Regions from separate parts of the Ochrobactrum sp. AP1BH01-1 genome, predicted to be linked through region 1. Evidence: riboswitches for the same ligand, from Rfam matches in the RefSeq annotation. Region 1 holds a riboswitch; the other holds the start of a gene.
What was found. A riboswitch is a leader RNA that binds a small molecule or an ion and turns the genes downstream of it on or off. The one in region 1 is predicted to bind cobalamin.
Positions count from the first base shown of each region.

Region 2: it holds a riboswitch for cobalamin, as region 1 does, so the genes downstream of both, nrdH (glutaredoxin-like protein NrdH) here and J9800_RS03310 (ABC transporter substrate-binding protein) in region 1, are expected to answer to the same signal.

Region 1 covers NZ_JAGPOU010000001.1:733,441-736,648, reverse strand. Annotated here, with positions in the region: gene J9800_RS03315 (Bug family tripartite tricarboxylate transporter substrate binding protein) at 1-621, opposite strand, end outside; cobalamin riboswitch at 840-1,073, shown strand; gene J9800_RS03310 (ABC transporter substrate-binding protein) at 1,256-2,284, shown strand; gene J9800_RS03305 (FecCD family ABC transporter permease) at 2,281-3,208, shown strand, end outside.
Region 2 covers NZ_JAGPOU010000004.1:160,827-164,034, forward strand. Annotated here, with positions in the region: gene nrdE (class 1b ribonucleoside-diphosphate reductase subunit alpha) at 1-969, opposite strand, end outside; gene nrdI (class Ib ribonucleoside-diphosphate reductase assembly flavoprotein NrdI) at 945-1,352, opposite strand; gene nrdH (glutaredoxin-like protein NrdH) at 1,366-1,587, opposite strand; cobalamin riboswitch at 1,899-2,112, opposite strand; gene J9800_RS15695 (SDR family oxidoreductase) at 2,210-3,040, opposite strand; gene J9800_RS15700 (DoxX family protein) at 3,112-3,208, opposite strand, start outside.

The sequences.
Region 1 (3,208 bases):
GGGTTCAAATTCGCCATAGCCGGAAATGCCGACAGTCACCTGATTGCCGAGAATGGCCGCAAGGGCTTCGCCGCCGCCGGAGAAGGCAATGTAATTGACCTTGGTCGGATCGACGCCTGCCGCCTTGGCAAAAAGGCCTGCGGTGATGTGATCGGTGCCGCCAGCGGAGCCGCCGCCCCAGGAAACGGAGCCTGGATCAGCTTTCAGCTTTGCTGCAAGGTCGCCAAGGTTCTGAATGTCGGAAGAAGCCGGAACGACGATGGCTTCATACTCGCCGGTAAGGCGTGCAATCGGCGTGATCTCATCAAGCGTAACTGGCGATTTGTTGGTCAGGATCGCGCCGACCATGACATAGCCGCCGACGATGAGCTGGCTCGGATCGCCCTTGTTCTGGTTCACGAACTGCGCGAGACCGATGGTGCCGCCTGCACCCGGAACGTTGATGACCTGTACACTGCCGGAAATCTTTTCGTCCTGAAGCACGCTCTGCATCGTGCGCGCCGTCTGGTCCCAGCCGCCGCCTGGAGCCGCGGGTGCAAGCACCTTGTAGTCTTCTGCCGAAGCAGAGCCTGCCATAGCCAACGCCGCTACCGACGTCAGGGCCAGAATAAATCTACGCATATGTCCTCCCAACGGAATGTATTGCCGCCCTGCGGCGGCCCTCCCCAAGTCCCGCTCCTCTAGCGGGAGTTGTCTACATGGATATTGCCAAAAACAAATTCAATAGGCCAGCATATGCGACAATAGTTTGGCCGCAATTTAGGTGACGCGATTTCGAATCGCCTGAATTTCCAAGCCGAAACAGCGCCCCAGATGCGCTTGACTGCGGCGATGCGGCGACGTAATAGTATAACGACGGTTCCCCGACCGAGAGCGAAGGGGATTAATAGGGAACACGGTGAGGACGACCCGAAAAGGGGCCAAGACCGTGGCTGCCCCCGCAACTGTAAGCGGATTGCCGTTCATCCTCGTGACGTTCAAAGCGTCATGCCACTGCGCCGAAGAAGCGCGGGAAGGCAGATGGACAGCAGATATTCGCGAGCCAGGAGACCTGCCGTCTAGTGTTGTCCATTGTCACGGGCGGGGATGCCCGGAGCAGGAGCCGGTTATGACAGTTTTTCGCGTCGCAGGACGCTTTCTCCCATCGTCATCGCATGATTTCGACATGCCCCCGGATATGCCTGTCCGTCTTTCGTGCCGGATTTTGTCCGTCGCCTGACAGGGCTCGTTTCTCTTATCATTTTCGGGGATTCCTATGAAGATTTTCGGCAAAATGCCGTTTCGTGCCTCCTTCTGCGCGCTCGTATTCCTTGCAGGCGGTCCGGCTGCACAGGCAGCGGAAACGCAATATCCGCTGACATTGAAGAATTGCGGTCGCGAGGTGACGTTCAAGCGCGCACCCGCCCGCGCGGTTGCTGTCGGCCAGAGCAGCGCAGAAATTCTCTACAGCCTTGGATTGGGTGACAAGGTCGTCGGCACAGCGGTGTGGTTCGGTCCCGTTCTCAAAGGATTTGAAGACGTGAACGCCAAGGTAAAGCGGCTTGCTGACAACGATCCGAGCTTTGAAAGCATTCTGGCCGAAAAGCCGGATATCGTGACGGCGGATTTCCAGTGGCATGTCGGCCCGACGGGTATTGTGGCGAAGCCGGAACAGTTCGAGGAGCTTGGCATTCCGGCCTACACGTCGCCCTCCGATTGCGTCGGCAAGGACAATTCCGGCGGTGGCGATGGCGTTCGCACTGCGGCGTTTACAATGGACATTGTCTATCGGGAAATCACTGAACTGGCTGAAATCTTCAATGTGCAGGACCGTGGCGAAAAGCTTGTCGCTGACCTGAAAGCCCGCGAGATCGCGGCCCGAGAGAAAATTGCATCCAGGGACGAAAATCTTTCCGCCGTCGTCTGGTTCTCCAGTGCACAGGTCGACGCCGATCCTTATGTGGCGGGCAAGTTCGGTGCGCCAGCCTATATTCTTTCGGCCCTCGGCATCAAGAATGTCATCGACAGCGAAGAAGAATGGCCGACGGTCGGCTGGGAAACGATTGCGAAGTCGAACCCGTCGATGATCGTTGCCGCAAAGCTGGATCGCCGCCGTTATCCGGCTGACGACATTGCCGTCAAGCACCAGTTTCTTGACAATGATGCTGTCACGAAGCTGATGCCTGCGGTGAAGGACAGGCATGTCTTCGACATGGATGCACAGTCGATGAGCACTTCGCTTCGCGTAGTCGAAGGCATCGAAACGCTTGCCGCCGATATTGCCGCCTCGGACCTGAACAAGTGACGGTGCGGGTAGCGATAACAGGCTTCCGCCAGAAGAGAAAAACACGCTCCGGCGCGCTTTTCCTGACCCTTTCGCTTGCCCTGCTTCTTCTCGCCCTTTGGCTTGGGGCCGCGATAGGTGAAACGGCGATACCGCTCGACGTGGTGGCGAAGACTGTAGCCAACCGGATTTGGAACGCCGGATACCCGCTCGAACCCATTGATGAGGGGATCGTGTGGAGCTATCGCCTGAGCCGCGCCGTCATTGCCGCATGTTGCGGCGCGTCGCTGGCAATATCCGGCGTTATCCTGCAGTCGCTGCTGCGCAATTCGCTGGCCGATCCGTATATTCTGGGCATTTCCGCAGGTGCTTCGACGGGGGCTGTCGGTGTGGCCATTCTCGGCATCGGCGCTGGCGTGCTGACGCTTTCGCTGGGCGCGTTCATCGGCGCCATCGTCGCTTTCTGCCTTGTGTCACTGCTGGCGCTGAGGGCAGGGCGAGGCAGCAGCGCGATCATCCTTGCCGGTATTGCCGGTTCGCAGCTTTTCAATGCGCTGACGTCATTCATCGTCACCAAGGCTGCAAATGCGGAACAGGCCCGCGGTATCATGTTCTGGCTCCTGGGCAACCTTTCCGGCGTGCGCTGGCCCGACGCGGCGCTTGCGCTGCCAGCGTGCCTCGTCGGTCTTGTCGTTTGCCTGTGGCATGCGCGCGCCCTCGACGCTTTTACCTTCGGAACGGAATCCGCTGCTTCGCTCGGCATACCGGTGCGTCGCGTCTATGCCGTGCTGATTGGTGTCAGCGCCATGATGACGGCTGTGATGGTTTCCATCGTGGGCTCCGTCGGTTTCATCGGGCTTGTCATTCCCCACGCAGCGCGAATGGTGGTCGGGGTGCGTCACGGCAGGCTGCTGCCTGCGGCGGCCCTGATTGGTGCAATCTTCA
Region 2 (3,208 bases), on a different contig from region 1:
CTCGAAGGTGATGTCGGGAATGACGACGCCCAGCGACAGTGTTTTGATGCGGATTTTCTCGTCGGCATTTTCGCGCTTGGTATCAAGAAAACGCATGATGTCCGGGTGATGCGCGTGCAGATAAACCGCGCCCGCACCCTGCCGTGCGCCCAACTGATTGGCGTAGGAAAAGGAATCCTCCAGAAGCTTCATCACCGGAATGATGCCCGATGACTGGTTCTGTATCTGCTTGATGGGCGCGCCCGCCTCGCGGATATTGGTGAGGCTCAAGGCGACGCCACCTCCCCGCTTCGATAATTGCAAAGCTGAATTGATGGAGCGCCCGATCGACTCCATATTGTCCTCTATCCGCAGCAGAAAACAGGATACGAGCTCGCCGCGCTGCTTCTTGCCTGCATTGAGGAAAGTCGGCGTCGCAGGCTGGTAACGGCCCGAAATAATCTCTTCCATCACATCGCGGGCGAGTTGTTCATTGCCGCGCCCCAGCGCCAGCGCCACCATGCAGACGCGGTCTTCATAACGCTCCAGATAGCGCTTTCCGTCGAATGTTTTCAGCGTATAGCTGGTGTAATATTTGAACGCGCCGAGAAAGGTCGGAAACCGGAATTTCTTTGCATAGGATTCTTCGAAAAGATCGCGCACGAAGTTGAAGGAATACTGATCCAGCACTTCCTGCTCATAATAGCCTTCGTTTACCAGATAATCGAGCTTTTCCCGCAGGTTATGGAAAAAGACCGTGTTCTGGTTCACGTGCTGGAGAAAGTATTGCCGTGCGGCTTGCCGGTCGCGGTCAAGCTGGATTCTGCCCTCGTCATCGTAAAGGTTCAGCATTGCATTGAGCGCATGATAATCCAGCCCGTCCGAGGATTTTGGCGGTTTGCTGCTGGAAATTGCCACTGGAGCCGCATCCTGCTGCGGCACTGGCCGTGCTTCGCGCTCCCGGATCAGGGTCGTGTCTGCCGTGTCCAAAATCGTTCCATCCCGTTTTTGACATTGCCTATGTCCTGATCGGTCCCCAGAAGCTCGAAGCGGTAGAGATAGGGAACCTGACATTTGGCGGAGATAATGTTGCCGGCGATACAGAAAGCCTCGCCGAAATTGCTGTTTCCCGCGGCGATGACGCCGCGGATGAAAGAGCGGTTGCTCTCGTCGTTGAGGAAGCGGATCACAGGCTTGGGGACAGCGCCCTTGGAACCGCCTCCGCCATAAGTGGGCGTGACGAGCACAAATGGCTCGCGCACCTGCAACCCGCCCGAACCGTCCATCGGAATGCGGTTCGACCGCATTCCAAGCCGTTCAACAAACCGGTGCGTATTCTCCGACCGGCTGGAGAAATAGACGATCAGGCTCATGAAACCGCGGCCCTCAGGCGAGGGTGCTGATCATATCGGGCCGGAAACCCGCCCAATGGGATTCTCCCGCCACAACCACCGGCACCTGGCGGTAGCCCATGCCCTGAACGAGATGGAAAGCATCGGCATCCGCGGAAATATCGATGATCTCATATTCGATGCCCTGGCGATCAAGGGCGCGTGTGGTAGCCGTGCACTGGACGCAGGCGGGCTTGCTGTAAACGGTGACGTTCATTTTTTTCTCGCTGGTTGGGAGGACGCAAAAAACCGTTCGCGCATCGCAAAATGCGCGTCAAAGGAGATGGAACAGGGGATCGGCCAGCCGCGAATAAGCAGCCGGATCGCATAAACTATAACTCGAAAGGAGGACCCGAACTGAAACTGAATAAACTGAACATGGACTTCACCCCGAAGCTACATCCCAGCAAAAGTACGAAGCGGCTTTGCTTAGGATAATGCGTAAAAACAAAGCGGGAAGTTCGGGGCAGCAACCGGCAAGGCAAAGCTTGCCATATAAGATTGCGCGCCAACCGGACACCCCGCCCGTGGACGTACTCGTTCAAGGCAGGTCTCCTGGCTCACGGATCAACGTCCTGTCCGCCTTCCCAGCCAAAGCCAGTGACGTGATGGACAGAACTCTCCGCTTACAGTTGCGGGGGCAGCTCCGGCTTTGCTGCATCCATCATGGATGAAACCCACCGGATTCCCGTCTTAGCTTTCGATCCGACGAATCGAAAGAACCTAGAACACTATATATAGTAGCTAAAGTTAAAAACTCGTCAATAGATAGTCAGAAACAAGGCGTAAAAACTAGCGGACCATTCCGGCAACCCTACGAATGGCAGAATTATCGCTGTCTATTTTGCGGGGTTGATCGGTTTCGGCCTGAACTCGGGCTTGATAGCCTTGAGCGCCATGCGGTCCACCAGAGCGGGCGCTATAAGCTTCAACCAGCGCCCCGACCGCATCTGCCGAGTCATCAACACTTCGCGTTTGCGCGCCTGAACGCCCGCTAGCATCAGCCGCACGGCTTCCTCGACCGGCATCATGTCGTCCTCAAGCACGCCGCTCGTTCCCAAAGCGGCACCGCTTGCGCTGTAGCCAACTTTGCGAATGTCCGTTTTGACGACACCCGGATAGACGATCGTTACCGATATGCCGCTCGGTTCCAGTTCCGCGCGAAGTGCTTCACAAAACCCGGAAAGAGCGAACTTGGTTCCGCTATAGGCAGTGCGACCCGGCACGCCGATCAATCCGGCAACGGATGAGACAGCTACGATCCGCCCCTTGCTTGCAGCAAGATATGGAAGTGCGGCATGGATAGGCCAGACGCTGCCCCAGTAGTTCAATTCCATCAAATCATGCATCCAATCGAGATCATCCGGCTTGATCTCGGCAAAATTGGCATGCGCCGACATGCCGGCATTCACGATCAGCGTGTCAATGCGGCCATAGGCGGAAACCGCCTTGTCGATCAGGGCGATGCAGGCAGCGCGATCCTTAACGTCGGTGGGTATCACAAGGGCCGAGCTGCCCAGTTGCCGCAATTCGGCGGCAAGCCTCTCCAGCTTGTCGATATTGCGAGCAGCAAGCACAAGAGCAGCATTGGCGCGGTCGCGCCGGGCGATCTGCCGCGCGGTTTCCGCGCCGATACCATCCGATGCTCCCGTTATGATCGTCACATCCATGCGCGGCCCTCCCTGCCTATCGTTAAGACGACAGGCAAGGTACAGGCAGGGCAATCCGTGCGTCCAGTGGTTTAAACCTTGCGCGATAGAATGGCGACGACAGCCAGGCCACCGATCAGCGATATGTGCTCCAGCGCCACCGTCATATCCCGAAAAGCTTCTTCTCCT